Regions from separate parts of the Bradyrhizobium sp. B097 genome, predicted to be linked through region 1. Evidence: predicted binding sites of a transcription regulator. Region 1 holds the regulator's gene; each other region holds the start of a gene.
What was found. The regulator PhoB, encoded in region 1, activates phosphate uptake and scavenging genes when phosphate is short. The targets are predictions, from matches to a motif close to TGTCATNNANCTGTCAT.

Region 1 (7,870 bases):
CCGCCGGCGCGCCAGTGCAGCTTGCCGCCTTCGCCGCCGCGCATCTCCTCGCCGACCGCGAGCCGCACCCGCGTCGGAATCTGCTCCGAGCGCAGGAAATATTCGTGGGCCGCCTCTTCCAGGCCGCCGCCGTCGAGCGCGACCAGGCCCTGGTAGCGGCTGGTGTTCGCGCCCTGATCGATGGTCATCGCAAGGTGGCCCTTGCCGAGCAGCTCACCCGAGCTCTGTCCGCCCTTGAGGCGCGCCACATCGTAGCGCGCATAGGCACGCAGCCGGTCGGGCGCCTGGAAATCGACGATCAGGAGCGAGACCGGCCCGTCGGTCCGGGTCTGCAGGATGAAGCGGCCCTCGAACTTGACGGAGGAGCCGAGCAGCGTGGTCAGCACGATGGCCTCACCGAGCAGCTTGCCGACCGCGGGCGGATAATCGTGCTTGTGCAGGATCTCGTCGAGCGCGGGGCCGAGCCGGGTCAGCCGGCCGCGCAAGTCCAGCGCACCGACCTCGAAGGCCAGCACGGCATCGTCGACAGGAACCGCTGAGGGCGCGCGAATGGGCGTCTCGGGCTGGATTTTGATGTCGGGGGATTGTGAAACCATGGCGCTCTATCTGGGGTCTCGGACCATGAAATAAAGGGGTTCAGCATACCGGGAATCGACGTCGTCCCTGCGAAAGCAGGGACCCATAACCACCGATGTCAGTTGCTACGCGACCGTGTCGAAACACCAGGCCAGAATGCCCTTCTGCGCATGCAGGCGGTTTTCCGCCTCGTCGAACACCACGGATTGCGGGCCGTCGATCACCTCGTCGGTGACCTCCTCGCCGCGATGCGCGGGCAGACAGTGCATGAACAGCGCGTCCGGCTTGGCGAGCGACATCAGCTTGGCATTGACCTGATAGGGCTTCAGCACGTTGTGGCGGTGCTCGCCCTCCTTGTCGCCCATCGACACCCAGGTGTCGGTGACGACGCAGTCGGCGCCGCGCACGGCGGCTTCCGGATCGGTGCCGAGCATGATCGGCGCGCCGGTGGCCTTGATCCAGTCCCGCATCGGCTTCTTCGGCGAGAGCTCCGGCGGGGTCGCGATGTTGAGATTGAACTTGAAGCGCTCGGCGGCGTGCGCCCAGGAGGCCAGCACGTTGTTGTCGTCGCCGGTCCAGGCCACCGTCTTGCCCTCGATCGAGCCGCGGTTTTCCTCATAGGTCATGAGGTCGGCCATCACCTGGCAGGGATGCGAACGCCGGGTCAGCCCGTTGATGACGGGCACGGTGGCATGAGCGGCGAGCTCGAGCAGCGCGTCATGGTTGAGGATGCGGATCATGATCGCGTCGACATAGCGCGACAGCACGCGCGCGGTGTCGGCGATGGTCTCGCCGCGGCCGAGCTGCATCTCGGCGCCGGTCAGCATGATGGATTCACCGCCGAGCTGGCGCATGCCGACGTCGAACGACACCCTTGTGCGGGTCGACGGGCGCTCGAAGATCATCGCCAGCGTCTTGCCTTCGAGCGGCTTCCTGCCCTTCTCATGCGCCTTCAGCTTCGCCTTCATGGCGGCTCCGGCGGAAAGCATGTTGCGCAGCTCGGCGAGCGGCAGCTCGTTGATGTCGAGGAAGTGACGGACCGGCTTGCTCATTATCCAGCCGCCTTCTTCGGCTGCGGCGCCGATAGCACAGAGCAGGCGCGCTCGAGCGCCGTGATCGACTGGTCGATCTCGACCTCGGTCACGATCAGGGGCGCCAGGAACCGCACCACATTATCGCCGGCGCCGACGGTGAGCAGCTTCTCGTTGCGCAGCGCGGCGATCAGATCGCCCGACGGCACCACCGCCTTGACGCCGATCAACAGGCCCTCGCCGCGCACCTCCGACAGCACGCCGGGATAGCGGTCGACCACCGAAGCGAGCTTCTGCTTGAGCAGCAGCGACATCTTCTGCACGTGCTCGAAGAAGCCGGGCTTGAGCATGACGTCGAGCACGGCATTGGCGGCGGCGACCGCGAGCGGATTGCCGCCGAAGGTCGAGCCGTGCGAGCCCGGCGCCATGCCGGCCGCAGCCTGCGCGGTCGCGAGCACCGCGCCGATCGGGAATCCGCCGCCGAGCGCCTTGGCCAGCGACATCACGTCCGGCGTGACGCCGGTGCGCTTGTAGGCGAACAGCTCGCCGGTGCGGCCCATGCCGGTCTGCACCTCGTCGAATGCGAGCAGCAGGCCATGCTCGTCGCACAGCGCGCGCAGCGCCTTGAAGAACGCCTGCGGCGCCGAGCGCACGCCGCCCTCGCCCTGCACCGGCTCAATCAGGATGCCGGCAGTGTGCGGGCCGATCGCCTTCTTCACCGCCTCGATGTCGCCGTGCGGCACCTGGTCGAAGCCGTCCATCGGCGGGCCGAAGCCCTCGAGATATTTCGCCGAGCCGGTCGCAGCCAGCGTGCCCAGCGTGCGGCCATGGAAGGCGCCTTCGAAGGTGATGATGCGGTAGCGTTCGGGATGGCCCTTGGAGAAGTGGTGGTGGCGGACCAGCTTGATCACGCCCTCCATCGCTTCGGCGCCGGAATTGCAGAAGAACACGAAGTCGGCAAAGCTCTGCTCGCACAGCCGCGCGGCAAGCACCTCGCCGTCTGGGCTCTTGAACAGGTTCGACATGTGCCAGAGCTTGGTCGCCTGCTCCTGCAGCGCCTTGACCAGATGCGGGTGCGCATGCCCGAGCGCGTTCACCGCGACGCCCGAGGTGAAATCGAGATAGCGGTCGCCATTGGTTGCGATCAGCCAGGCGCCCTCACCGCGCTCGAAGCCGAGATCGACCCGGGCGAAGACGGGGAGCAGATGCGACGAGGCGTTGGTCATGGCGTTCACTGCCGGTTTGAAGCCGTCAATTGCTGCGCGCCTTGACGCCAACGCAGCAACCGCCAGCTTCGGAAAACAAAACGGCCGCCTTTGCGGGCGGCACGTGCGGGTCATTCTATGCGGCGGCCGGTCAGTGTCAATCGCCAGGAGCCGGCCTTTGCCGGCCTTCCTGCAATGCGAAACCGGCGCAATCCGGAGCATTCCGGTGCGGTGGAAAAGCCTCATAGCAACGCTTAACTTTGTGGGAACATGTGGACGCACGGCCGCGGACTCTTGCGCCAGAGTCACGCCATATTGTAGCGTTTGGCCTGTCGGGTACGACATCTCGTGCGGCAGTACTGGACCCTCTAAGTAGCCTTCGTGTCTCGTGTAAACGTTCGGGCGCAACACCGTGCCCGGCGAGGGCTAAGGGATTCTGGCCGCAGGGATATTTGTCCAGATTGGCTCGCAGCGCCGCTCCGATGAGTGGCCGGCGCCATGCGAAAGGAAGAATGTGATGACTGTATTGACCTGGTCCGACGATCGCGTCGAGCAGCTGAAGAAGCTCTGGGAATCCGGCCTCTCGGCCAGCCAGATCGCGGCGGAACTTGGCAATGTGACGCGAAACGCCGTGATCGGCAAAGTACATCGGCTCGGCCTCTCCGGCCGCGCCAAGGCCCCCTCCACGGCTGCGCCGCGGCAGCGTAAGGCCCGCCCCGCCCAGCACATGATGCGGGTGGCGCGCCCGGTCTCGCGCGGCAACACCGCGCTCGCACATGCCTTCGAGGTCGAGATGGAGCCCGATCCGATCTCCTTCGACAACGTTGTGCCGATGAGCCAGCGGCTGTCGCTGCTCGAGCTCAACGAGGCCACCTGCCATTGGCCGGTCGGCGATCCCTCGAGCCCGGAATTCTTCTTCTGCGGCGGCAAGGCGCTCGCCGGCCTGCCCTATTGCGCGCATCACTCGCGCGTCGCCTATCAGCCCGCCGCCGATCGCCGCCGGCCGTCGGCGAAGCCACAGATCAAGTAGCACTCGGGAAACTGCCTGGACTGCAAAAACAAATCCCCGCGAAAGCGGGGATTTTTTTGTGGCCCGTAGCCCGGATGCAGCGAAGCGAAATCCGGGGCGGTGCTTGAAGCGGAGAATGAAGTCCCGGATTACGCTTCGCTCCATCCGGGCTACGCCTACATCACCGGCGTCGTCCCGGCGAAAGCCGGGACCCATAACCACGAATGGGTGTTGTTAGAAAGTCGTCTGGCCACTTGCCCATCGCGCCGGCCGCGGCGTATGGGTCCCGGCTCCCGTGCGCAATTGCGCACTAGGCCGGGACGACACGCTGTTGCGGCTCGTGAATGCCGCGACGTCGGCTACGGCTGCGGTTCGGCCTTTGCGAAGCGGTCGTCGAGCGCGTAGCCGGCGCCGCGCACGGTGCGGATCGGATCCTGCTCGCGGCCCGGATTGAGCAGCTTGCGCAGGCGGCCGATATGCACGTCGACGGTACGCTCATCGATATAGATATCGCGACCCCAGACGCTGTCGAGCAGCTGCTCGCGGCTGAACACGCGGCCGGGATGCTCGAGGAAGAATTCGAGCAGCCGATACTCGGTCGGACCGAGATCGATCGGACGTCCCGAGCGCGCCACGCGGCGCTTCTCGCGGTCGAGCTCGATGTCGCCATAGGTCAGCACGGTCGCCAGCCGCTCCGGACTCGCGCGGCGCAGCAGGCCCTTTACCCGTGCCAGCAGTTCCGGCACCGAGAACGGCTTGACGATGTAGTCGTCGGCGCCGGTGGCAAGCCCGCGCACGCGCTCGCTCTCCTCGCCGCGCGCGGTCAGCATGATGATCGGAAGCTGCTTGGTCTCGGGCCGCGCCCGCAGGCGACGGCACAGCTCGATGCCGGACAGGCCCGGCAGCATCCAGTCCAGTACCACGAGGTCGGGAACGCGCTCCTTCAGGCGGGTGTCGGCATCGTCGCCGCGCCCGACCGTTTCGACATCGTAGCCTTCCGCATCGAGGTTGTAGCGCAACAGTGTCGTCAGCGCTTCCTCGTCTTCGACTACCAGAATGCGTGCGCTCATCGGTTTAAGTTCTCTCTCTGTGGTGATCCGTTGCCCAGACGCAAACCGAAACGCTTACTTTCCTGAGCACAATCCCCGCGGAAACGACTTGTCGTGAAGACAATCCGGCTCCGCGCCTGCGGATCATGTCCTAGGTACCCGGCACCGTGGTGGCAAAGTTGGTCATGTCGCCCTTCGGACGCTTGTCGGTGATCTGCTGGCCCTCGATCATGTAGAACACGGTCTCGGCGATATTGGTGGCGTGATCGCCGATCCGCTCGATGTTCTTGGCGCAGAACATCAGATGGATGCAGAACGAGATGTTGCGCGGATCCTCCATCATGTAGGTCAGCAGCTCGCGGAACAGCGAGGTGCAGATCGCATCGACCTCCTCGTCGCCCTTCCAGACGTTCATCGCCGCCGGCAGGTCGTGCGCGGCATAGGCGTCGAGCACCGACTTGACCTGCGACAGCACGAGGTCGGTCATGTGCTCCAGACCGCGGATCAGCTTCAGCGGCTGGAAATCGCTTTCCAGCGCAGCGACGCGCTTGCCCATGTTCTTGGCGAGGTCGCCGATCCGCTCAAGGTCGGTGGCGACGCGCATCGCGCTGACGATTTCGCGCAGGTCGATTGCCATCGGCTGGCGGCGGGCGATCGTCAGCACCGCGCGCTCTTCGATGACGCGCTGCAGATTGTCGATTTCGATGTCGGCGGCGACCACGCGCTTGCCGAGCGCGACGTCGCGACGGATCAGCGCGTCGACCGACTCGGTGATCATCCGCTCGACGAGGCCGCCCATCTCGGCGACCAGGCGAGTCAACTCCTGCAGGTCGCTGTCGAATGCCTTGGCGGTATGTTCAGAAGCCATCGCTTGTCTCCCTCATGATCCCGGGGATCATGATTTGGTGTCCTCAGTTTCGCACGATCCGATCGAAAAACCGGTGCCCACTTTTGCGGACCATGCGCTAGCCGAACCGGCCGGTGATGTAGTCCTGGGTGCGTCGATCGCTCGGTGAGGTGAAGATCTTGTTGGTGTCGTCGAACTCGATCAGCTCGCCGAGATACATGAAGGCGGTCTTGTCGGAGACGCGCGCCGCCTGCTGCATATTGTGGGTGACGATCGCGATCGTGTAGTCCTCTGAGAGTTCCTGGATCAGCTCCTCGACCTTGGCGGTCGAGATCGGATCGAGCGCCGAGCACGGCTCGTCGAACAGGATCACCTCGGGCCGCACCGCCACGGTGCGCGCGATGCACAGGCGCTGCTGCTGGCCGCCGGAGAGCGACAGGCCGGAGGCGTTCAGCTTGTCCTTGACCTCGTTCCACAGCGCGCCGCCGCGCAGCGCCTTCTCGACCCGATCGTCCATCTCGGACTTCGAGATCTTCTCGTAGAGGCGGATGCCGAAGGCGATGTTCTCGTAGATCGTCATCGGGAACGGCGTCGGCTTCTGGAACACCATACCGACCCGCGCGCGGAGCAGATTGAGGTCGAGCTTGGGATCGAGAATGTTGGTCTGGTCCAACATCAGCTGGCCGACCGCGCGCTGGCCCGGATAGAGATCGTACATCCGGTTGAAGATGCGCAGCAGGGTCGACTTGCCGCAGCCCGACGGGCCGATGAACGCCGTGACGCGGTTGGTGCCCAGCGTCAGGTTGATGTTCTTCAGCGCGTGGTGCTCGCCGTAATAGAAGTTGAGGTTGCGCACCGTGACTTTCGGCGGCGCTTCCGGCAGCGGCACCTGGGGAACGTGGCTCGCGACGGTCGTAGAGACGGAAAGCTCGGTCATTTTGCGGCCCTTTCGGCACCAAGGATGCGCGCGCCGATATTCAGCGCGAGCACAGTGAAGGTGATGAGCAGCGCACCGCTCCACGCCAGCTCTTTCCAGTAGGCGTAGGGGCTCTGCACGAAATTGTTGATGGTCACCGGCAAGTTGGCCATCGTCTTGGTCAGATCCAGGCTGAAGAACTGGTTCGACAGCGCGGTGAACAGCAGCGGCGCGGTCTCGCCGGCGACACGGGCGGTCGCCAGCAGCACGCCGGTGATCAAGCCGCTACGCGCAGCACGATAAGCGATCCGCTTGATCACCAGCGAACGCGGCAGGCCGAGCGCGGAAGCCGCCTCGCGCAGCGGATTGGGCACCAGCAGCAGCATGTCCTCGGTGGTGCGCAGCACGACCGGGATCACGATCACGGCGAGCGCGAGACTGCCCGCGATCGCCGAGAAGCCGCGCATCGGCACCACCACCGCGCCATAAATGAACAGGCCGATGATGATCGAAGGCGCGCTGAGCAGGATGTCGTTGATGAAGCGGATCACCGAGGTGAGCTTGTCGTGCTTGCCGTATTCGGCGAGGTAGGTGCCAGCGAACAGGCCGAGCGGCGCGCCGATGCCGACGCCGATCACCGTCATGATGACCGAGCCGACGATGGCATTGAGCAGGCCGCCCTCGGTCGAGCCCGGCGGCGGCGTGTTCTGGGTGAACAGCTGCACGCTGAGGCCGGCAAGGCCGTTATAGACCAGCGTGAACAGGATCAGCGCCAGCCAGGTGACGCCGAACAGCGCCGCGCCGACACAGAGTGCGCGAATGACGATGTCGCTGCGGCGGCGGGATTTGTAGATCGGGTTCATGGCGCTATTTCCCCGCTTTCGTTTCAAGCCGCATCAGCATCAGCCGGGCGCCGGCGAGCACGAAGAAGGTCAGCACGAACAGCAGGAGGCCGAGCAGGATCAGGCCGGACTGGTGCAGGCCGTCGCTCTCGGCGAATTCGGAGGCGATCGCCGCCGAGATCGTGGTGCCCGGCGCGAAGATCGACGACGAGATGCGGAACGAGTTGCCGATGATGAAGGTCACCGCCATCGTCTCGCCGAGTGCGCGGCCGAGCGCCAACATGATGCCGCCGATCACGCCGACCCGAGTGTAGGGGATCACGACGCTGCGGACGACTTCCCAGGTGGTGCAGCCCATGCCGTAGGCGGCCTCTTTCAGCACCGGCGGCACGGTC
Region 2 (7,870 bases), 680 kb from region 1:
GGATCGAGAACGGTGTTCCGAAGGGCAGGGGACCCGATATCGCCGCCTGCGAGGCGGCAACGCCGAAGATCAGCACCGGGATCGACAGCGGCAGCACCAGCACGGCGAGCAGCAGCCCGCCGCGATGCAGCGTCACCGCCAGGGCCGCGCCGATCATGCCGGTGAAGGTCAGCGCCGGAGTTCCCGCCAGCAGGGTCGCCGCAACCGCCAGTGTCGCCGTGCCGTCGAGATTGAGCAGCAGGCCGAGCACCGGCGTCGCGATGATCAGCGGCAAGCCGGCGGCGATCCAATGCGCCAGCGCCTTGGCCGCGCAGGCGAGTTCCAGCGGCGTCCGGCTCATCACGATCAGGTCGAGCGAGCCGTCCTCGTGGTCGGCCGTGAACAGCCGGTCGAGGGTGAGCAGGCTCGCCAGCAGCGCGCCGAGCCAGAGGATGGCGGGGCCAAGCTGCGACAGCAGCGCCAGATCGGGCCCGACCGCGAACGGCATCAGCACCGTGACGGTGAGGAAGAACAGCACGCCGATCAGCGCCCCGCCGCCGACGCGCAGCGCAATGCGGATGTCGCGGCGGATCAATGCTGCCAGCGCGCTCATGCCGCGCCTCCCATCCGCAAATCGCGCGCGTCGATGCCAAGCGGCAGATGGGTCGCGGCGACGATCAGGCCGCCGCTTGCGAGATGGTCGCGAATCAGGCCGACGAACAGCGCCTGTCCGGCCGCATCGAGCGCTGACGTCGGCTCGTCCAGCAGCCAGATCGGCCGCCGCACCGAGAGCAGGCGTGCGATCGACAGGCGGCGGCGCTGGCCGGCGGAGAGGTAAGCCGCCGGTAGATGCGCGGCGTGGTCGAGCGCCACGGCGGCCAGGCAGCGGCCGGCATCTTCCGTCTCGCCGCCGAGGAATTCCCGCCAGAAGGAAAGATTTTCCGCGACACTCAGCGCTGGCTTCAGCGCGTCGCGGTGGCCGAGATAGTGGGCCTGCTCAGGCAGGCTGAGCTCGGCGTCGCCGCCATCGAGCGCAATCGAGCCCTCGGCGGGAACCAGCAGCCCGGCGAGGACGCGCAGCAGCGAGGTCTTGCCCGCGCCGTTCGGGCCCGTGACAGCGAGCGCCTCGCCGGCCGTGGCCGACAGATCGAGGCCAGCAAACACCTCGCGTCCGCCGCGCACGCATTTCAGATTTCGTCCCGAGAGCCGCATGGTTCGTTGTGTCACAGCCCTCTGAAATCTTTCGCTACCGCGTGAGAATTTTTGGGTCGCGCAACGCTGTCGCACGCTTGTCGGTGTGGCGGTGCTTCTAGAAAGGTTCTATAAGCCCGGAACTTGATGCAGCACACACAATCGGCGGCCGCAAGCCATCCAGGCCATCCCTTGGCCCGTGTCGATCGCCGGTGTTTAGTTACCCTTGCCGGGTATAACTGAGAATTGGGATCCTCCGCATGACCTCACTCGACAGCTTCAAATGCCGCAAGACCATGAAGGTCGGCGGCAAGTCCTACGTCTATTACAGCCTGCCCCAGGCAGAGAAGAACGGACTGAAGGGTATCTCGAAGCTGCCGTATTCGATGAAGGTTCTGCTCGAGAACCTGCTGCGCAATGAGGACGGCCGCACCGTCAAGAAGGAAGACATCGTTGCGGTGTCGAAGTGGCTGAAGAAGCGCCAGCTCGAGCACGAAATCGCGTTCCGCCCGGCGCGCGTGCTGATGCAGGATTTCACCGGCGTTCCGGCCGTGGTCGACCTCGCCGCGATGCGCAACGCGATGCAGAACCTCGGCGGCGACGCCGAGAAGATCAACCCGCTGGTGCCGGTCGATCTCGTCATCGACCACTCGGTGATCGTCAACTTCTTCGGTGACAACAAGGCGTTCGCGAAGAACGTCACCGAGGAATACAAGCAGAACCAGGAGCGCTACGAGTTCCTGAAGTGGGGCCAGAAGGCGTTCTCGAACTTCTCGGTGGTGCCGCCCGGCACCGGCATCTGCCACCAGGTCAATCTCGAATATCTCGCCCAGACGGTGTGGACCAAGAAGGAGAAGATGACGGTCGGTAAGAAGACCGGCACCTTCGAGGTCGCCTATCCCGACTCGCTGGTCGGCACCGACTCGCACACCACGATGGTCAACGGCCTTGCCGTGCTCGGCTGGGGCGTCGGCGGCATCGAGGCGGAAGCCTGCATGCTCGGCCAGCCGCTGTCGATGCTGCTGCCGGAAGTGGTCGGCTTCAAGCTCAAGGGCCAGCTCAAGGAAGGCGTCACCGCGACCGACCTCGTGCTGACCGTCACCCAGATGCTGCGCAAGCTCGGCGTGGTCGGCAAGTTCGTCGAATTCTTCGGCCCGGGCCTCGATTTCCTGTCGGTCGCGGACAAGGCGACCATCGGCAACATGGCGCCCGAATACGGCGCGACCTGCGGCTTCTTCCCGGTCGACGCCGCGACCATCGATTACCTGAAGACCTCGGGCCGCAAGGCCGATCGCGTCAAGCTGGTGCAGGCCTATGCCAAGGCGCAGGGTCTGTTCCGCACCGCCAAGTCGACTGACCCGGTGTTCACCACCACGTTGACGCTCGACCTCGCCGACGTGGTGCCGTCGATGGCCGGACCGAAGCGCCCCGAAGGCCGCATCGCGCTGCCGGCGGTGTCGACCGGCTTCGCCACCGCGCTGGTCAACGAGTACAAGAAGCCCGATGGCGAGACGAAGCGCTTTGCGGTCGAGGGCCGCAACTTCGATCTCGGCCATGGCGACGTCGTGATCGCCGCGATCACCTCCTGCACCAACACCTCGAACCCGAGCGTGCTGATCGGCGCCGGCCTGTTGGCGCGCAAGGCGGCCGCCAAGGGCCTGAAGGCCAAGCCGTGGGTGAAGACCTCGCTCGCGCCGGGCAGCCAGGTGGTGGCGGAATATCTCGCCAATTCCGGCCTGCAGGCCGATCTCGACAAGGTCGGTTTCAACCTGGTCGGCTTCGGCTGCACCACCTGCATCGGCAACTCGGGCCCGCTGCCGGAGGATATCTCGAAGTCGATCAACGACAACGGCATCGTCGCCGCCGCCGTGCTGTCGGGTAACCGCAACTTCGAAGGCCGCGTCTCGCCCGACGTGCAGGCGAACTACCTCGCCTCGCCGCCGCTGGTGGTCGCGCATGCGCTCGCCGGCACCGTGACCAAGGATCTCGCGGTCGAGCCGATCGGCATCGGCAAGGACGGCAAGCCGGTGTTCCTCAAGGACATCTGGCCGACCACCAAGGAGATCAACGCCTTCATGAAGAAGTACGTCACCGCGACGATCTTCAAGAAGAAGTACGCCGACGTGTTCAAGGGCGACACCAACTGGCGCAAGATCAAGACCACGGAAAGCGAGACCTATCGCTGGAACATGGGCTCGACCTATGTGCAGAACCCGCCTTACTTCGAAGGCATGAAGAAGCAGCCGGACCCGGTCGTCGACGTGGTCGACGCGCGGATCCTCGCGATGTTCGGCGACAAGATCACCACCGACCACATCTCGCCGGCCGGTTCGATCAAGCTGACCTCGCCCGCCGGCAAGTTCCTCAGCGAGCACCAGGTGCGCCCCGCCGACTTCAACCAGTACGGCACGCGGCGCGGCAACCATGAAGTGATGATGCGCGGCACTTTCGCCAACATCCGCATCAAGAACTTCATGCTGAAGGGCGCCGACGGCAATATTCCGGAAGGCGGTCTGACCAAGCACTGGCCCGACGGCGCGCAGATGTCGATCTACGACGCCGCGATGAAGTACCAGCAGGAGAACGTGCCGCTGGTGGTGTTCGCCGGCGCCGAATACGGCAACGGCTCGTCGCGCGACTGGGCCGCGAAGGGCACCCGCCTGCTCGGCGTGCGCGCGGTGATCTGCCAGAGCTTCGAGCGCATCCATCGCTCCAACCTGGTCGGCATGGGCGTGCTTCCGCTCACCTTCCAGGACGGCACCTCGTGGTCCTCGCTCGGCCTCAAGGGCGACGAGAAGGTCACGATCCGCGGGCTGCAGGGCGATTTGAAGCCGCGGCAGACGCTGACGGCCGAAATCGTCTCCGCCGACGGCGGCAAACGGGATGTCCCGCTGCTCTGCCGCATCGATACGCTGGACGAGCTCGACTACTATCGCAACGGCGGCATCCTGCATTACGTGCTGCGCAAGCTCGCGGCCTAGGCCCCTTGTTTGAGCATGATCTATCCGGAAAACCGCTTCACACTTTTCCGGATCATGCTCCAGCGCGGATTTGTGATCGGTGCCTCACTGCTTAGTGAGTAGCGGCTAAAAAGAAGGCGGCCTATGACAAGGCCGCCTTCGGGCGTTCTGGGGCACGCAAGTTCAAGGGACAACTTCATGCTCCGTACAATTACGGATAGAAATCATCACGACTGGTTCGCAGTATGACAGCGATGATGGCCTATAATTCTATCTCACGATGGTCCAGCGCCCTTGGTTTCTGCGCGATCGTCGCAATCATCCGCCCCGCTCACGCCGACCCGCGTGCTGTCGTCGAACTCTTCACCTCGCAGGGATGCTCGTCCTGTCCGCCTGCGGACAAGATCATCGGCGATCTCGCGAAGGACCCCAACGTCATCGCGCTGAGCATGCCGATCGACTATTGGGACTATCTCGGCTGGAAGGACACACTGGCGGATTCCCGTTTCAGCGCGCGCCAGAAAGCCTACTCGCACATGCGCGGCGATCGCGACGTCTACACGCCGCAGGCCGTGATCAACGGCTCCGCCCATGTGATCGGCAGCGACCGTGCCAGCATCGAGGATGCTATCAAGGACACCGAGAAGAGCGGCAGCGTGATGTCAGTGCCGGTGACGATGACGCTGACCGGCAAGCAGATCAACGTGTCGGTGGCCGCATCGAAATCGCCCGCGGTGTCGCGCGGCGAAGTCTGGATCTGCTCGATCTCGAAGTCGGTGCCGATCTCGATCGCGCGTGGCGAGAATCGCGGCCGCGAGATCACCTACCACAACGTGGTGCGCAATCTCCTGAAGGTCGGTGACTGGAACGGCTCGTCCGGGAGCTGGACTGTGCCGCTGGAGAACATCACGCGCGATGGCGTCGATGCCGCGGCCGTCTACGTCCAGGACGGCAACCGCGACAAGCCGGGCCCGATGCTCGGCGCCGCATTCACCTCGCTTCACTAGAGCCTTTCGGTTCTGATTGATCAGAACCGAAGCTCTAGATTCTTGTTTGACGCGTTTTCTTCGCGCGAACCGGTGTCCACTTCACTCGAAAACGCTCTAACGCTGCGCGGCTAGCTCCTGCTGGTCGCGTCGTTGGGCCGCACGCATGTAGTCGTGCGACTCCGTGCGGCGGCAAGCGTGCATCCAGTGATCTGCTGAGAGGGAAGTGTCGAGGCTTTGCGCGTCTTGATCGCGCGTCATCGAGTAGGGCCCCAAAACAAAAAGGACCAACTTTCGTTGGCCCAGTGTTTGGGATTTGATTCCCCTGCGAACAGGCCCGATCCCGACGGCCCCGGGGGGCTGGGGGCTGAGGAATCCGGAACCGAAAGGACCGGGCCAACGCAGGATTTTCTTTTCGCAGGGCAGCGGGGCGGGCGATGGGCGGAAGTGGGGCAGCAATATGATTCCTCTAACGTTCCCGTGACTCTTCGGTTTTCCGGACAATCGGTCGCGCCTGGCCGTGGTTAAGGGCTGGTTGCGTTGCGAATGGCCCCTTGCAGGCTCTGTCGCTTAGCGCAATCATGTCACTCTCGTGACGATCCCGAAGTGGGGGCACCGGCCTTCGGAACCCGATCGTCACCGGGATGACAGGAGGCGCTCGATGAGTTTGATCTCGGAGGATAGTGATCCGAGTGGGAATCGTGCCGCGGCGCGTCCCGCCGCCGCGACCCCTCAGCCCAACCGCGTGACATTCAATCGACTTGAGCTCAACCGCATTCTCAATCTCTACGGCCGCATGGTCGCCGATGGTGAGTGGCGCGATTATGCGATCGATTTCCTGAAGGACCGCGCCGTGTTCTCGGTGTTCCGGCGTGCATCCGAAATGCCGATCTACCGGATCGAGAAGGATCCCCGGCTGGCGCGCAAGCAGGGCATGTACAGCGTGATTTCGGCGACCGGCCTGATCCTGCGCCGCGGCCACGAACTCGAACGGGTGCTGTTCGTGATCGATCGCAAGCTGTCGCTGGTGTAGGCGCGGCAAATTCAACAGACCGTAGCCCGGATGGAGCGAAGCGAAATCCGGGGCCGCTGCTAGCGCGGATGAACTTGCCCCGGATTGCGCTGCGCTCCATCCGGGCTACGGATCCCATTTAATCCGTCGGCACCGTCGCCGCGCCCTCGCCGAGCGCGCGCTGCATCATCACGGTATCGAGCCAGCGCCCGAATTTCAGGCCGACATTCGGGTGCGTCCCGATCATCTGAAATCCGCAGCGGCGGTGCAGTCCGATCGAGCCGGCATTGGCCTGGTCCCCGATCACCGCGATCATCTGCCGGAAGCCGCGCGCGTCGCATTCGGCGATCAGGCGCTCCATCAGCCGGAGGCCGATGCCGCGGCGATGGACCGCAGGGTCCAGATAGACCGAGTTCTCGACGGTGAAGCGATAGGCCGGCCGCGGCCGGTAGGGGCCGGCATAGGCATAGCCGGCGACGCGGCCGTCGAGCACGGCAACGAAATAGGGGAAGCCGCCATCGATCAGCGCCCGGTAGCGGCGGGTCATCTCGGCAAGGTCGGGCGGGATCAGCTCGAACGTTGCGGTGCCGAAGCGCACCGCGTGCGCGTAGATCGCCGTGATCGAGGGCAGGTCCGCCTCGGCGGTGGGCCTGATTTCCGGATTGGATCCCGCGGGATTGGACATAGCACGACAGTATTTTGCCCGGCGCAAAAGAAAAGCCCCGGCCGCAAGGCCGGGGCTTGGATTGCAAGGCTTGGATCGATCGCCCGGCTCGAGGCGCTTAGTCGCGCTGGCCGAGCAGCTGCAGGAGCAATGTGAACAGGTTGATGAAGTTCAGGTAGAGCGACAGCGCACCAGTGATTGCCGCACGTTCTGCCATCACGCCACCCTGCGAGGCGTAGCCGTAGATGTAGTCGTTCTTCAGCCGCTGGGTGTCCCAGGCGGTGAGGCCCGCGAACACCAGCACGCCGACCACCGACACGATGAACTGCAGCGCCGAGCTCGCCAGGAACAGGTTGACCAGGCTCGCGATGATGATGCCGATCAAGCCCATGAACAGGAACGAGCCCATGCCGCTCATGTCACGCTTGGTGGTGTAGCCGTAGAGGCTCAGCGCACCGAACGTCGCCGCGGTGATGAAGAACACGCGCACGATCGAGGTGTGCGTGTACACCAGGAAGATCGACGACAGCGACAGGCCCATCAGCGCCGAGAACACCCAGAACAGCAGCTGGGCGGTCGCAGGCTGCAGGCGGTTGATGCCGGCCGAGATGACGAACACCATCGCCAGAGGGGCGAGGATGAACAGCCACTTCAGCGGGCTTACGAACATCGCGTAGCCGAACTGCGTCAGATAGGCGTTGCCAAACTTGGCGACGGCGGCGGACTGGTCGGTGGTCACCGCGCCCATATAGACGCCGAGCGCGGCCAAGCCGGTGATGGCGAGGCCAATGCTCATGTAGTTGTAGATGCGCAGCATGTAGGCGCGCAGACCGGCGTCGACGGCCGCAGCGTCAATGCGCCCGGCGGCCCGGCCGAAAGGAGAAGCGTAGTTGCGGTCTAGGTCCGACATGGTCGAATTCCCGTGGTTGGTCCCGGTGGAGCGCAAGGGATTTGCGGCGCCGGTTCTAAATCTATCTCAGATGGCTCGGTTTGCGGAACATTAATTGCGTGTCATTCAAACCGACTATCCGACCCGAGTGGTATGTGGGAAATTAACACATCCGACGCAAGCTTCCAC
Region 3 (7,870 bases), 670 kb from region 1:
GCGCGACCAAGAACCGGTCGCGAGGGGTTTTGTTTTGGCGCGGCCGTCCTTCCGCGCGCGTAAACACAAGGAAATTTTGATGTCGCCAATTCCAGCAAAGCTATTGTTTGGTCTCGGTCTTGCCAGCGTGGTCATCGGGAGCGCGGTGAGCATGCCGGCCTTCGCCGCCGACAAGATCTCGCTGTTCAAGGTCATCACCTCCAAGGACGAAATCGTCATCGGCCTGACGGATGCCGATCTGGCGCAGGTCGAAGGCCAGAATGCCGGCGGCATCGCCAAGATGCTGGTCGCCAAGGGCTCGATGAGCGTCTGGCAATATGCCGTGCACAAATCCGCCTCCGGCGAGCTCGAACAGGCGCCGCTGCACAAGGTCGGCCTGATCGCCAGCGACTCGCTGCGGGTCGAGCCCTACCCGACGCCGCTGAAGGTGCTGCCGATCGACGAAAGTAAGAAGTAGCCGCCCCGGCACCCAAGAACATCCTCGTGATCGGCCGGCGGCCTTAACGACTCGCGCCCCGGAATGTGCTTTGCTCCGAATTCGCGGGGCCGTAGGCGTCTCGCCGTGCGGCTGCCGCCTGTTCTGAGGAGGGCGCCATGTCGCTTGGACTGATCCTCATCATCCTCCTGCTGATTATCCTGCTGGGCGGCTATAGCGGCCGCATCCGCGGCTATGGCTATGGTCTCGGCCACTCCGGAATGGGCCTTTTCGGGGTGATTTTGATCGTGGTCGTGATCCTGGCCTTGCTCGACAAGATTTAATTGCTGTAAGCCATTGAAATTGATGGAGTTATTTTGATTGACCGCGTGCTATGCGCGGATTCAGCATGTGCCCTGCCGGGGGCGCTTCTGGGGTCGCATTTTTGTCAAAGAGGCCTATATTAGGGATCGAAATGACATGTACGGCGCGCCGCCGATTATAGGCCGCCGTCCCCCAAAATCCCTTTCGCCGCTCTATGCCAAGAACACAAGAGGTCGTCGACCATGCGTCCCCTGCGTCCGTTCAACTATAACACGTCCGCTGAACTGTTCCCCGCCGCGATCCGCAAGAAGAAGCGGGCCGGCTTCGCCTATCGCCGTTTCGGCACTGCTGCCGAGGCCGTGCAGTTCGCGATGGAGCAGCTGCCGGCGGATTCGCTGAACGGCGCCTATCTCCAGGTCGAGGAAGCCCGTTTCGACCAGAACGGCATCCGTTCGCTGTATGAGAGCGAAGGCTTCCCGCTGCCGCGCCGTCCGCGCGCTGAGCCGGCCCAGACCGACGCCGACGCCGCGTAGACTTTCTACTCGTCGCTGAACGAAAAGCCCTCGGACCGATCCGGGGGCTTTTGTTTTGGGAGCTAGAGCGTTTTCGAGCGAAGTGGATACCGGTTCGCGTGAAGAAAACGCGTCAAAACAAGAATCGTGAGCCCCGTTCCGATTCAATCGGAACGGAATAGGCTCTAGAGTCTGGGCTGCTTGTCGAGCCAGCGCCGCAGCATCCGCACATTGCGGATATTGGCGCGGAACATGACGTCGAAGGCATCGCCCGCCACCGGCACCATGCCGACCACGCCGTCGACGGCGACATTGGCAAGCATCCGCGCGGTGATGTGCCAGGGCGCACCCAGCAAGCGGGCTTCTCGCACCAGCCACAGCGAGATCGCGGTGGTGATGAGATCGCCGATCACCGGGATCAGGCCGATCAGCCCGTCGATGCCGTAGCGGACATTGGTGCCCGGCACGACGAAGGCGACGTCGAGCAGCTTTGCGATCATCTCCAGCCGCGCGAGCCGTTCCTCGCGCGTCAGATTGCCGAACGGGTTGGCGGTGGAGTTGCGCAAGTCGAAGCGGAAGCCTTCCTGAAAGGCTCCCTGAAAACCTTGGAACTGCGGATGCAGCGGGCCATCGCCGAGCTCGCGCCCGTCCTGATCGATGACCTTGCCGCGCGCCTGCGCCCCGCCGAAGGGCGGTCGCGATCGCGTGGCGTGGGGGGAGAAAATGTCGTCGTCGGGCATGGCCATCACATGGTAACGCGGGCAGGTGGTTCAAGTTGCGTCACATTACCACTGTGTCACATTCAAGGCCGTTCAAGCCTCGTCACGTGCCCCGCGCCGCCGACGGCGTCAGACCGAAGCGGCGGCGGAAGCAACGGTTGAAGTAGGACAGATCGTTGAACCCGCAATCGAAGGCGATGTCGCTGATCCGCCGCTCGCTGTCATGGACCAGCAATTGGGCAGCTTTCGTCAACCGCAATTCGGTCAGCCGCATGGTGAAGCTCGCGCCCGCCTCGTAGAGCAGCTCGTTGACATAGCGCTCCGACAGGCCCGTCGCGGCGGCGAGCTTGTGCGCGGAGAAATCCGGCTCGGTGAAGCGCTTGGCGAGGATCATCAGCAGCGACTTCAGCCTGACCGCGCGAAGCCCGCGGCGTTGCGCTGCGGCCGCAAGATCTCCGCGGGCGCCGAGGCCGAGGGCTGCGAGATCGAGCAGATGCGCGGCGATGGAGAAGCCGGCCTCGTCGACGGCATCGGGCGATCGCAGCAGCAGGTCGCTATAGTCCATCGCCAGCGACAGCGCGCCGCCCGGCGCGAGCTCGCGGCCGACCAGGTCATCGACCCCGGTGACCATGGACCGCAACGTCGCCATCGGCAGATGGACGTTGGTGAAGCGCTTGTGGTGGGCGCCGTCGGCGGTGAAGAACGGCTCGTCGAGCTTGAGCAGCACCATCGCGCCCGGCCGCATCTGGAATTCGCGCCCGCGATGCGTCACGACCGAGGCGCGATCGCCGGTGTTGCGCGCCAGGCAATAACGGTCGTCATTGGTCGCCAGCACCTGGCGCCGCTCGCGCCGTACGGTGGTGAAGCTGCCGTTGCAACGGCCGAGCAGGGTGGTGCCGATATGGATCGAGTTCATCGTCGCGCGAAACGGCACCGCCGGTGACGGATCGAGCTCGCCGGTGTTGGAGAAATGCTCGAACAGTTCGGCGAAGAACATGTAGCGCTGCCGCTCGCCCAGACCGGGCGGCAGCATGTCGGTCGACAGCCTTTTCTTGATGACGGACATCGGAAGGACGGGACCAAGGTGCTGGCCGGCAGTCTGGCCACCACGAGATGAACGGAAGATGAAAGCAACCGGCCCTGTGCACAGCGCCGGACAGTCCAAGTCCGGAATCCTCCGGCGCTTCCCAGTCCAAGACGCGCGTGACGCCGGAGGCTTAACGATGGCGCCGGCTCGCAGCCAGGAAAGACCACTCAAAGTGAGCCCCCGCACACAAGCGGCCCAGCCAGAGGAGACAATGAGATGAAGACTTCCGCGATCCGCAAGGTGCTGCTCGGGGTTGCGATCGCCACCAGCATGGGGGTCGGCTACGCGATCGGCGCCCAGCCGCACATGGACGAGAGCCTTGCAATGCTGCAATCGGCGCGCGCCGAGCTCACCAGGGCGACGCCGAACAAGGGCGGTCACCGTGAGCGTGCGCTCAGCCTGATCGATCAGGCGATGGGCGAGGTGCGTGCCGGCATCGCATTCGCCGGCGGCGGCTAGGGCATGATCCGAATAAGTGCGCCACGGATTTTTGAAGAGATCAACGAATGACTTTTGGCATCAGCAGAGGACGACACTCATGACCAGATTGATTGCGGCCGCCTTCCTTCTTGCGACGATCGGCAGCGCCGGCGCCATGCCGCTCGCACCGGTTACACCCACCCAGAATTCCGATGTCATCGCGGTCGCCGGCGGCTGCGGCGGCGGCTGGCATCGCGGTCCCTATGGCGGCTGCCGCCGCAACTACGCGCGGCCGTGGATGCATGCCTGTCCGCGCGGCTGGTATCTCGGCCCGGGCGGCCGCTGCCGCGCCAACGGCACCTGAGCATTTCAACGTGCGGCCTTTTGCATCACGCCGGCGGCGGGCTGAAACGTCCGCCGCTTTTGCGTTCGATGTTCGCCTCGCTGGAGCACGATGATTTTTGGTTGAATCAGCCCGAGCCGCAGACTCGTTTCGCCTCTCCCGCTTGCGGGGGAGGCCGACGCGCGACGAGCGACGCGAAGCGTCGTCCGGAGCGCGGCGGGTGGGGGCTCTCTCCGCGATGGGATTCGTGGCAATACCCCCACCCCAGCCCTCCCCCGCAAGCGGGAGAGGGAGCGCAGTGTCCTTGCGGTCGCCGGCTTAACCTAACTTCATCAGGCTCTAGAACACGCCCTTGTTCATGGTTCTGAGCCGCTGGGCCAGCGTCCTCATCACCTTCAGGGCAAAATGCGGCGTCTGGCTCACGAGGAAGAGGAACTGCTTTTCCGAGACCGGGACGAGCTCGACATCCGTGAGCGCCGTGGCGGTCGCACTCCTCGGCTCATTGTCGATCAACGCCATTTCGCCAAAGATCGTGTCGGCCGGCAAGTCCGCCATGGTCTTGTTGCCGACCTGAATGCGCACATAGCCGCTCTTGATCACGAACAGCTCGTTGGCCTCCTCACCCTCGCGAAAAATAATGCCACCGGCCCGGACCAGGCGGGTTTCGATATCGTTGCCCGTCAGAAGGCTGAAGCTTGCATCTGCCACTCGAAATTCCTTTCCCCGAACCCGGATGCAGATCTCGTGCATCCGATTGCCTTGCTGCTCCGGCTAGAACAAATGCGCGAACACGAAGTAGAGAATGCCCGAGATCAGCATCGCCACCGGCAGGGTCAGAACCCAGGCCATGGCGATGTTGCGGATGGTCGACCATTGCAGGCCGGACCCGTTTGCGGTCATGGTGCCTGCGATGCCGGACGACAGCACATGCGTCGTCGACACCGGCAGGCCGTATCCGTCCGCCGCGGCGATGGTCGCCGCCGCCGTGATCTCGGCGCAGGCACCCTGCGCGTAGGTCAGATGGGTCTTGCCGATCTTTTCACCCACCGTCACGACGATCCGCTTCCAGCCAACCATCGTACCGAGGCCGAGCGCGATGGCGACCGCAATCTTCACCCAGGACGGAATGAATTTGGTCGCGGCATCCAGCGAGCCCTTGTAGCGATTGAGCGTCGCGACATCAGCATCGTTCAGCCCACTGTCGCTGCTCTTCATGAGCGAGCGCAGCGCCTCCGATACCAGATACATGTCGTTACGCGTGTTGCCGACGGTCTCGGCCGGGAATTTCGCCAGCGAACCGTACTGAATGACCTGGTCGCGGATTTCGCTGACGAGAACGGCGAGTGACGGATAGGTAGCGTCAGTGAGTTGTCGAAGCGCGATGTAGTTCGTCACCGCCGGACGCGGATTGCCCGTCACCTTGCGATCGGCCCCCTTATCCTCGATCACCTTGCTCGCCGCCGCCGAATTCGCGGTGAATGCATCGATCTGGCTAGCAGGCATCGCGCGGTTGAGTGCGTAAGCGGTCGGGACCACGCCGATCAAGATAAGCATGATGAGACCCATGCCTTTTTGACCGTCGTTCGACCCGTGAAAGAAGCTGACCATTGTGCAGGTCAGGATCAGGATGCCGCGGATCCACCACGGCGGCGGCTGATCGCCTTTCGGCTCGCCGAACAGCGCCGGTGTTGCGCGCAACAGCGCGGTTTTCAGCCCATAGAGCAGGATGGCAGCGAGCGCAAATCCGAACAGCGGCGACAGCAGCAGCGCCTTGCCGGTGTTGACGGCCTGCGACCAATCCACACCGGACGTCCCTTCCCTTCCGTGCATCAGGGCATTCGCGATACCGACGCCCATGATCGATCCGATCAGGGTGTGCGAGCTCGAGGCGGGCAATCCAAAGTACCAGGTGCCCACGTTCCAGATGATGGCGGCGATCAGCAGCGCGAACACCATCGCGAAGCCGGCGCTGCTGCCGACCTGAAGGATCAATTCGACCGGCAACAGCGAGACGATGCCGAAGGCAACGGCGCCGCTGGAGAGCAGGACACCGATCAGATTGAAGAGCCCCGACCAGACGACGGCAATGTGAGCCGGCATCGAACGCGTGTAGATCACGGTCGCGACGGCGTTCGCCGTGTCGTGAAAGCCGTTGACGAATTCGAAGCCGAGCGAGATCAGCAGCGCGACGAACAGCAGCAGGAACGCGAGATAGGAAGTCTTGCCCGCTCCCGTCGCGCCGACATCCGCGTAGATGCTGTAGGCCACGAACAGCAGCGCGGCGCCGATCACGCCGAGATAGATGATGCCGGTGAGAGGATGAAAGCCTTTCTCGAGATCGGGCCCGCCGCTACGCGCAGGCTCGATCGAACCAGGTAACGCTACATCGCTCATGGATCGCCCTCACGGCCGCGGGAGGACAAAAGCGGCCATGTGACATTGGGACTATGTTTGCATGACGCCCATGTGACAGTTCCATGAAAGACGATGCGCGCGATTTGCAGCCGGGCGCCTAATATATTGACAAGATTACTATAATAGCGCGAGCGGCCGCGGCCGTGCGTTAGACACGGCTTCCTGTCCGGCGACGATGCGCTCATTGCGCCGACGGTCAGAAATCGCCGATCGCGTCAAAGCCGGCGACTTCTGCTTTCCGAAATGCAATGCGTACACGCCCTAATGCTGGGATGCCGGCGTCGCCGGCACGTGCTGCTCTTCGGCATATTTGTGCGCCAGCCAGGATGTGATCACGCCCGGGATGAAGCCGACCAGCCCATAGAGGATGAACTGCACGGCGCCGCTTTCGGAGCCGTGCGAGGCGTAAGTCAGCGCCGCGCCGACGAACGCCACGAGACCTACGATCAGCATCCGCACCGTCGGCGTGATCCGCCGCATGTGCATCAGGATGTCGTCGATTGCGCCAAACATCAGCGACGGCACGATGCCGAACAGATAATTGTACTGCAGCGACTTCACGAACACGACGAGCAGCTTCGCCACTTCGCCGCCATTGGTCTCGGTCCAGTAGCCGGACTGATAGGTGGTCATGAGCAGCAGCAGGAAGCCGCCGATGAACGGCCCGATGGCTGCGAAGATCAGATAGCGTTTCATGGCGTGCCCCTGCCCGACATCAGGCGAGTGTAACGCAGTCACGCGACGGTTCTAGGGAAAATCGAAAGCGCCCGGTAATGTTCCGGGATCATCGCGTCGATGCGCTGCAACAGCCGGACTTCGCTGCGATACGGAATCGCCCGGACTCAGCCGGGCGATGAGAGCGTGAATACGAGGTGAGCGCTGAAGCTGTTACTCACCCCACGCCGCGAAGGCGTCGTTGAAGGCACGCTCGCCGGGGGCGCCCTTTTCGATCGCGATGATGGCGCGGCGCTGGTTGGTGTAGACCAGCGGCACGTCGAACCAGGAGCGCTCCTTCAAGAGCTGCAAATTCCGCGAGCGGTCGGCGTCGACGTTGGAGAGCCCAACCAGGAAGAAGCCGTCGGTGACCTTGACCGCGAGCCCGGCCAGCGGCGTGCCGCGCGCCTGCTCGTTGGACTTCATCAGGATGCCCGGCACGTTGCCGACGCCGCCATTGGCGAAGTCCTGCGGCAGGATGAAGGTCAATTCCGCGGTATGGCTCGCCGGCAGCGATGAATCCGTGTTGCGGCGGAACGACATCGTCATCTTGAACTTGCGATCGGGGATGTCGATGTCGGCGCGCACGGCGATGTCGGGCTTCTGGTTGCCCGAGCCCTTGACCTGCTCGGTGCGCCAGACCACCGAACCGACATATTGCTTGCCCTTCGGATCCGACGGGTCCTCGTCATAGAGCACCACGCGCTGCGCCACCGGAGCGACCGGCTCGCCGGACGACGACGGCTGGCCGACGCGGTCGGTGATCTTCTTGCTCGAAGGCGTCGCCGCGGCGTCCTTCGGCGCCTCGACGGGGGCCGAGGATTTGAACAGGCTGCTGACGAGGGTGGCGGCCTGCTGGTGGAACAGAAAGCCGGTGCCGACCAGGATCAGCAGGATGCCGATCGCGATCGCGGTCTTGAA
Region 4 (7,870 bases), 1.5 Mb from region 1:
GCGCTGGCGTGAAACTTCAGCCAGCGGGCGACGTCCGGCATCGCCGACATCGCAGCATCGAGCCAGATCGGCGTGTCGTGATCGAACAGCGTCAGCGCGATCGCGGCAGAGCCGCGCATCATGCCGGCCGGCGTTCCGACATCAGCGGCGACCCGCTGCACGCTGCCCGGACGCGCCATCGCATCCATCACGGAACGGAACGTGGATTGCGCCGACAGCACCTTGTCGGCAAAGCCTGCGGGCATTTCGGCAATCGTCGTCATTGCATCACCCCTCACCGCGCACCATCGTGTAGAAATCGACCCGCGTCGCCGCGGTCTCGGCGGCCTTGCGGGCGCGTTCGGCGTTCATGGCGACACGCAACGGCGCGATCACCTTGGCCTCCACCTCGCCGGACAATGCCGCCGACTGCACCATGGCGTCGCACAGCGCTATCATCTGCGCCTTGTGCGCATCGCGGCCGAGCGTGTAGCCGAAGCCGACCTCGCCGGTCGCAAGCCGCACCGCCGCGCGCGACACCGTCGCCTCGCCGAGGTTGAACGGCGCACCGTCGCCGCCGATCCGCCCGCGCATCATCACGAGGCCATTCTCCGGCTCCCGCAGGTTTTCATGGCTGGGCACCGCGATCGCCGCGAGCCTGCCTGCGATGTCGGCCGCGGCGGAGTGCGCCAGCACCGTCATCGCGGCCTTGCGCTGGGCCTGTTTGCCGTCTGGTCCGGTCGAACTCATGGTCGAATTCATGGGCAACCTTGCTTGCATCAAGTTGTCTATGATAATAGACAACTTGATAGCCGAGCGCCATGACTGTTTCGTGACAAACCGAAGATTTCTGGTATCACCGCGCCATGAGCATGCAGGAAAGTTCCGGCGTCGCCTTGTGGCGGCAAGTCGCCGACGGCATCGAGCGCGGCATCGCAGATGGCCGCTTTGCCGCCGGCGAAAAGCTGCCCGGCGAGATGGAGATCGCCGAGACTTACCGGGTCAACCGTCACACGGTGCGGCGAGCGCTCGCCGCATTGGCGGAGCGCGGCCTGGTGCGCGCCGAGCGCGGCAGCGGCACCTATGTCGAAGCCCAGCGCCTCGCCTATCCGCTGCGTTCGCGCACGCGATTCTCCGAGATCGTCGGCGCCGGCGGCCACGAGCCGCGGGGTCAGCTGATCGATGCAGGCAGCGACGTCGCCAATCGCGAGATCGCGCGCGAGCTGGGTTTGAAGATCGGCGCGCCGCTGATCCGGATCGAGGCGGTGCGGCTCGCCGACCGGACGCCGATCTGCGTGTCCACCACCTGGCTGTCGGCCGAGCGGTTTCCCGATGCCGGCAGCGTGTTCGCCGACGTTCGCTCGATGACGAAGCTGCTCGGGCACTACGGCGTGAAGGATTACCACCGCGCCTCGACCCGGATCACCGCGGCGATTGCCGATGCGACCGACGCCGCGCGGCTCGATCTGCCGCTGGGCCGGCCGGTGCTCGTGGTCGACGCGACCGATGTCGATATGCTGGACCGCCCGCTGGTGACCAAGCGCTCGCGCTTCGCCGCCGAGCGTGTGGAGTTCCTGGTCGAGAATAGCTGATCTCTCTGCTCCCTCGCCCCGCTCTTGCGGGGAGAGGGTTGGGGTGAGGGGCTGCCTCCGCGAATCCGACAGATGTGAATACGGGGACACACCCCTCACCCGGATTGCTTCGCATCGCCGAGCGCAATCCGACCTCTCCCCGCAAGCGCGGGGCGAGGTGACCTCCTACACCACCGCCCGTTGGCCGATGATGGCAAAGCGCAGCTTGCTCGAGATGAAATCGATCGCGGCGACCGCGATCAGGATCATCAGGATCAGGAACGACACCTTCTGCCATTCCAATACACGGATCTGCTCGGCGAGTTGCAGCCCGATGCCGCCGGCGCCGACGATGCCGATGATGGTGGCCGAACGGGTGTTCGACTCGATGAAGTAGAGCACTTGGCCTGCGATCACAGGCAGCACCTGCGGCAACAGTCCGAAGCGGATTTCATGCAGCGCGTTGCCGCCGGAGGCGCGGATGCCCTCGACCTGCTTGCGGTCCGCGGCCTCGATCGCCTCGGAGAACAGCTTTCCGAACGCACCGAAGTCGGAGACCATGATCGCCAGCACGCCGGCGAACGGTCCGAGGCCGACGACGTTGATCCAGACCAGCGCCCAGATCAGCGTATCGACGCCGCGGATCGAATCCAGGAAGCGGCGCACCGGAAAGCGGATCAGATTCGAGGGGATGATGTTGCGCGCCGCCAGCAAGCTGACCGGCAACGCAAAGAGTGCCGCAAGCGTGGTGCCGAGCAGCGCGATCGACAGCGTCTCGCAGAGCGCCTGCATATAGAGCGGGAACGACGCGCCGGGATTCGGCGGAATCATCATCATGGTGATCCAGCCGAGCTGGCTCATCCCTGAGATCAGCTTCGCCGGCGAGAAGTCGAGATCGACCAGGCCGTAGACGAAGATCGCGAGCGCCGCCACGATCGTGGCCGGCATCGCCAGCCGCGCCGACGCGGGGCGTTCGAACACGCCGGGGTATTTCGCACGCAGGTCCGCGGTGTCCGGCTTCGGCAGCTGGCTCATCAGCGGCTCTCCTTGCCGAACAGCCGGGCGCGCAGCCAGCCGGTCGAGATGTCGATGATGAAGACGGTGACGATGATGGTGACGAGGATCGCGCTGACGTCGGAATAGTAGAACTTGCGGATCGCGACCACGAGCTCCTGGCCGATGCCGCCGGCGCCGACAAAGCCCATCACCGAGGCTTCGCGGACATTGATCTCGAAGCGCAGCAGCGCGTAGCTGGCGTAGCCCGCCGAGACCTGCGGCAGGATGGCAAAGCGCATGCAGGACAGCCAGCTGGCGCCGGTGGAGCGGATGCCCTCGACCGGCTTCATGTCGGCATTCTCGACAATCTCGGCGAACAGCTTGCCGAGCGCCCCGGTGGTGTGGATCGCGATCGCCAGCACGCCGGCCATCGGCCCGAGGCCGAATGCGATCACGAAGATCAGCGCGAACACGATGCCGGGCACGGTGCGGGCGAATTCGAGCAGGCGACGGATGATGAAGCGCACCCATGGTCCCGGCGAGGTGTTCTGGGCGGCAAAGAAATTCAGCGCAAAGGCGAGCACAGCACCGGTCAGGGTGCCGACATAGCTGATCAGCAGGGTCTCACCGAGCAGCCGCAGCCATTTCTTCAGGCCCCAGAACCATTCCACCGGATCGGTCCAGACCCGCGCACCGGAATCCAGCGTCAGGATGCGGTCGAAATAGCTGACGAAGTTGCCGAAATAGGTGAAGAACGTGTGCAGGTTCACATCGGCGCCGAGCGCTGCGATAAACAGCGCCGCGCAGAACACCGCGGCTGCCACCGTCGCCTTCAGCCGCTTGCGCGCGACCGCCTTGCGATAGGCATCGTTCAGCGTCGCCAGTTGCTGTGCTGGAAGGATGGAAATGGCGGTCGCCATCGATGCGGGCCGGTCTGCTCGAGGGATGAACGAAAAGGGCCGGGTTGTCGAACCCGGCCCCGTTCAGCGGCGACGTGCGATCAGGAGCCCTTCTTGCGCAGGGCGTCGACGAACTTGATCAGTTCGATGGTCTTGTCGTAGTCGGCGTTGGTGACCGGCTGCCACGGCAGGTTCTTGCCGTCGGACAGCTTCTTGAAGGCTTCCGGATCCTTCTTCGGCATGTCGAGGAAGGCCTGCTTGATCTTCGCCTTCATGTCGTCGGGAAGGCTCTCGAGATAGGCGTAGGGCGAGTTGATGATCAGGTCGGACTTCACGATGATGCGGAAGTCCTCCTTCTTCAGCGGCGTACCGTCGCTCGACTTCACCATGTTCTTGGCGAGCATGCGGGTCAGGTTGGAATCGTCGTCGGCATTCCACCAGTTGGCGGCGACGTCGACGGTGCCCTGCGCCAGCGCCAGCACGGCGTTCTCATGGCTGCCGGTGAAGACGACCTTGGAGAAATAGGTCTCCGGATCGATCCCCATCTGGTTCAGCTTGAAACGCGGCATGTTGTTGCCGGAGGTCGAGTTGGGATCTACCAGGCCGATATTCTTGCCCTTGAGGTCTTCGACCTTCTGGTACGGGCTCTTGGCGAGCACGTAGAACACCGAATAATAGCCCTTCGAGCCATCGGCGTTGACGTCGATCACGAACGCGTCGGTCTTGACGCCGGTGAGGCGGGCGCGGGCGAACGACGCCGGGCCGTAGTAGCCGATCTGGATGTTACCGGCGCGCTGGCCCTCGATGACGGCTGCGTAGTCGTTGGCGACGCGCAGGTTCACCTTGATGCCGAGTTCCTTCGACAGATATTCGGTGAGCGGACCGTAGCGCTCGGTGACGCCGGAGCCGTTTTCGGCGGGGATCACCGCGAAGGTGATCTCCGGATACTTGGCCTTCCAGTCCTCGGCCGAAGCCGAGCCAGCGAATGCCAGCGCGGCGGCGCCGGCCAGAATGATGCGACGAGTGATCATGTTACCCCTCTTTGGTAGTTACGCCTGTTGGCCGGACGAAATGCCCGGTTGCCCTGATTTTCGATAATGCGACGCTCAGGCCGCGGCAGCGGTGCCGAGCGCCGGAGCAGTTGCGCCATCGGGCGCGGGCATCGGGGCCGCGCCCATGACGTCATTGGCCTCGAGGTCGTAGAGCTCGCGGGCAATATGGTCGGTCAGCGCTGCGGGGGCGCCGTCGAACACCACGCGCCCCGCCGCCATGCCGATCAGGCGGTCGCAATAGCTTCGCGCGAGGTCGAGCGAGTGCAGGTTACAGAGCACCGTGATGCCGAAATGCTTGTTGATGCGCAGCAGCGCATCCATCACGATCTTGGTGTTGCGCGGATCGAGCGAAGCGATCGGCTCGTCGGCAAGGATGATGTCTGGCTCCTGCACCAGCGCGCGGGCAATCGCGACCCGCTGCTGCTGGCCGCCGGAGAGCTGATCGGCGCGCTGCGCCGCGAGCTGGGCGATGTCGAACTGCTCGAGCGCGGACAGTGCAAGCGCCCTGTCCTGCTCAGGCCAGACCTGCGCCAGCGAGCGCCAGGACGGGATCTGGGCAAGCCGGCCCATCAGCACGTTGGTCAGCACGTCGAGGCGGCCGACGAGATTGAATTGCTGGAAGATCATCGCCGAGCGCGCCCGCCACTGCCGCAGCGCCTTGCCGCGCAGCGCGGTCACATCGGTACCTTCGAACAGGATACGGCCGGAGGTCGGATCGGCGAGACGGTTGATCATCCGCAGCAAGGTCGACTTGCCAGCACCGGAGCGGCCGATCACGCCGACAAAGCTGCCCGGCGCGATCGAAAAAGACGCATTGTCGACTGCGGCTTTTGTGCCGAACCGGCACGTCAAACCTTCCACCACCAGCATGTAATGCTCCAACCGCGCCGCGTTGAGCCATCGCTATCCCCGGTGTTTAACAGTTATGTGACGTGACGTTGCAGTGCGGCGATCGTCCACACCCATCCCTTGCCGCTCCCTTGCCGTCATCGCAACGTCATGATGTTGTCATCAAGCGTCCCGATGACGAGCCCGCATCCCCCGGAAGCCCAAAGATTTACAAGATTTGCGGAGGCCCTGATGGTCGGAAAAACACTCTCGGTTGTGCCGACGATCGACCCGACTGCGTCGGTGCGCGAGAGCAAGCTCGGCAAATATACCGAGGTCGGCGCGCGCACGATCCTGCTTGAAGTCAGCATGGATGACTATTCCTACGTCGTGAACGACAGCCAGATCACCTACACCTCGATCGGCAAGTTCTGCTCGATCGCGGCGATGACCCGCATCAATCCCGGCAACCACCCGATGCATCGCGCGACCCAGGCACATTTCACCTACCGCGCCAGCGCCTATTTTCCCGGCGAGAGCGACGACACCGACTTCTTCAACTGGCGACGTGCGCATCACGTGCATATCGGCCATGACGTCTGGATCGGTCACGGTGCGATCCTGTTGCCGGGCCGGAACGTCGGAACCGGCGCTGTCGTCGCTGCAGGCGCGATCGTGACCAAGGATGTGCCGGCCTACACCATCGTTGCCGGTAATCCGGCGCGGCCGGTGAAACGGCGTTTCTCCGAGACAGCAGCGGATCGCCTGACAGCACTCGCGTGGTGGGACTGGGATCACGAAACACTTCGTCGTGTGCTGCCCGACTTTCGCACGCTCGCGGTCGAGGAATTTCTCGACAAGTATGAGGCCGAGGCCGTATCCCAATCACAGAATCAATAACGGAGCACCGTGTCGTGACGGACATTTTCATCGAGGGCGGACGCGCGCTGGTTGACGGTGCCCTGATCGAGACCTCGCTGCGGACCTCAGGCCGCGACATCGGCGCGCTCGACGCCGAACAGAGCCGCGCCGCGCTCCACATCAATGCCGGCGGCCTGCTGGTGCTGCCCGGTATCATCGATCTGCACGGCGATGCGTTCGAGCGGCAGATGATGCCGCGCCCCGGCGTCGACTTCCCGACCGACGTGGCGCTTGTTGACAGCGACCGGCAGGCGATCGCCAACGGCATCACCACCGTGTTCCATGGCACGACCTGGTCGTGGGAGCCCGGCCTGCGCAGCGCGGAGAACGCGCGCAAGCTGCTCGATGCGATCGAGGCGCTGCGGCCGCAACTCGCCGCCGATACGCGCTTCCACCTGCGTCACGAGACCCACAATCTCGAAGCCGAAGCCGAGATCATTAAATGGCTCACCGAAGGCCGCATCGACCTGTTCGCCTTCAACGACCACAGCAACGTCAAGCCGAAGAAGCGCAACCAGCTGGCCGAACGCACCGGGCTCTCGCTCGAAGCCGTCAACGACATGCTCGATCGGATCGTGGCGCGCCGTCCCGAGGTGCCGGCGTCGATCGCGCGGCTGGCTGCCGCTGCACGTGCGGCAAACATCCGCATGCTCTCGCATGACGACAACACCCCGGCGATGCGCCAGGAGTTTCGCGCGCTCGGTGCCACGATCGCCGAATTCCCCGTCAATGAGGAGACCGCGCGCGACGCCGCCGCTGCCGGCGACTTCATCGTGTTCGGCGCGCCCAATGTGGTGCGCGGCGGCAGCCACACCGGCTGGACCAAGGCATCCGACATGATCGCACAGGGCCTCTGCTCGGTGCTGGCGTCGGACTATTATTATCCGGCGCAGCTGCTCGCGGCGTTCCGCCTCGCCGCCGATGGCATCCTGCCGCTCGCCAAGGCCTGGGACCTGATCGCATCGGCGCCGGCACGCGCGGCAGGGCTCGCCGATCGCGGCGTGCTCGCCGCCGGCCGCCGCGCCGACATCATCGTCGTCGACGACAAGGTGCCGTTGCGGCCACGCATCGTCGCCGTGATCGCGGCCGGACGGTTGGTGCATCTCGCGGACCCGGGCTGCCTCGTTCATTCGCTCGCGCCGCGCAAAACGGTTGCGGCAGCATAGTCAGGACTTATTCTGCCGCCATGGCCAACACTCCGCGCTACGCGATCTACTATGCGCCGTCACCCGACAGCGCCCTGCACCGCTTCGGTTCGGCTCTGCTCGGCTACGATGCCGTGTCAGGCGACGACCTGCCGTTTCCCAATGGCGTTGCGCCCGACTGGCGCGAGGTGACGGAGGATCCGCGCAAATACGGCTTCCACGCCACGCTGAAGGCGCCGACCTCGCTCGCTGACGACAGGAACGAGTCCGAGCTCCTCGACGCCTGCGCTGCGTTCGCCGGCCGCGCGCGGCGCATTCCGATGATCGAACCTGTTGTCGATGCCATCAGCGGCTTCATCGCCGTGATCCCGGCGAGCCGCTCCGATGATCTGCAACAGCTCGCCGCCGATTGCGTCACCGAATTCGACATCTTCCGTGCGCCGCTGACGCCGGACGATCGCACGCGGCGCAAGCCCGAG

Region 2: the regulator PhoB is predicted to act here: its motif matches at 5,698-5,714, upstream of AAFG07_RS01005 (DUF2794 domain-containing protein).
Region 3: the regulator PhoB is predicted to act here: its motif matches at 6,276-6,292, upstream of AAFG07_RS07060 (inorganic phosphate transporter).
Region 4: the regulator PhoB is predicted to act here: its motif matches at 5,493-5,509, upstream of phnC (phosphonate ABC transporter ATP-binding protein).

Annotation. Positions count from the first base shown of each region.
Region 1 covers NZ_CP152412.1:875,118-882,987, reverse strand. Annotated here, with positions in the region: gene AAFG07_RS04065 (Hsp33 family molecular chaperone) at 1-596, opposite strand, end outside; gene argF (ornithine carbamoyltransferase) at 702-1,628, opposite strand; gene AAFG07_RS04055 (aspartate aminotransferase family protein) at 1,628-2,833, opposite strand; gene AAFG07_RS04050 (GcrA family cell cycle regulator) at 3,330-3,842, shown strand; gene phoB (phosphate regulon transcriptional regulator PhoB) at 4,181-4,891, opposite strand; gene phoU (phosphate signaling complex protein PhoU) at 5,022-5,738, opposite strand; gene pstB (phosphate ABC transporter ATP-binding protein PstB) at 5,836-6,654, opposite strand; gene pstA (phosphate ABC transporter permease PstA) at 6,651-7,496, opposite strand; gene pstC (phosphate ABC transporter permease subunit PstC) at 7,501-7,870, opposite strand, start outside.
Region 2 covers NZ_CP152412.1:197,605-205,474, forward strand. Annotated here, with positions in the region: gene ccmB (heme exporter protein CcmB) at 1-592, opposite strand, end outside; gene ccmA (heme ABC exporter ATP-binding protein CcmA) at 589-1,191, opposite strand; gene acnA (aconitate hydratase AcnA) at 1,431-4,151, shown strand; gene AAFG07_RS01000 (DUF1223 domain-containing protein) at 4,376-5,137, shown strand; gene AAFG07_RS01005 (DUF2794 domain-containing protein) at 5,778-6,149, shown strand; gene AAFG07_RS01010 (N-acetyltransferase family protein) at 6,268-6,813, opposite strand; gene AAFG07_RS01015 (Bax inhibitor-1/YccA family protein) at 6,911-7,702, opposite strand.
Region 3 covers NZ_CP152412.1:1,544,552-1,552,421, reverse strand. Annotated here, with positions in the region: gene AAFG07_RS07100 (hypothetical protein) at 80-457, shown strand; gene AAFG07_RS07095 (DUF3309 family protein) at 595-759, shown strand; gene AAFG07_RS07090 (hypothetical protein) at 982-1,272, shown strand; gene AAFG07_RS07085 (DUF4112 domain-containing protein) at 1,437-1,997, opposite strand; gene AAFG07_RS07080 (helix-turn-helix domain-containing protein) at 2,074-3,036, opposite strand; gene AAFG07_RS07075 (hypothetical protein) at 3,274-3,516, shown strand; gene AAFG07_RS07070 (hypothetical protein) at 3,596-3,841, shown strand; gene AAFG07_RS07065 (cyclic nucleotide-binding domain-containing protein) at 4,160-4,570, opposite strand; gene AAFG07_RS07060 (inorganic phosphate transporter) at 4,592-6,214, opposite strand; gene AAFG07_RS07055 (DUF5413 family protein) at 6,497-6,931, opposite strand; gene AAFG07_RS07050 (hypothetical protein) at 7,124-7,870, opposite strand, start outside.
Region 4 covers NZ_CP152412.1:2,343,929-2,351,798, reverse strand. Annotated here, with positions in the region: gene phnH (phosphonate C-P lyase system protein PhnH) at 1-263, opposite strand, end outside; gene phnG (phosphonate C-P lyase system protein PhnG) at 268-729, opposite strand; gene phnF (phosphonate metabolism transcriptional regulator PhnF) at 846-1,571, shown strand; gene phnE (phosphonate ABC transporter, permease protein PhnE) at 1,737-2,585, opposite strand; gene phnE (phosphonate ABC transporter, permease protein PhnE) at 2,585-3,466, opposite strand; gene phnD (phosphonate ABC transporter substrate-binding protein) at 3,547-4,476, opposite strand; gene phnC (phosphonate ABC transporter ATP-binding protein) at 4,552-5,367, opposite strand; gene AAFG07_RS10865 (chloramphenicol acetyltransferase) at 5,578-6,225, shown strand; gene AAFG07_RS10860 (alpha-D-ribose 1-methylphosphonate 5-triphosphate diphosphatase) at 6,240-7,412, shown strand; gene AAFG07_RS10855 (DUF1045 domain-containing protein) at 7,433-7,870, shown strand, end outside.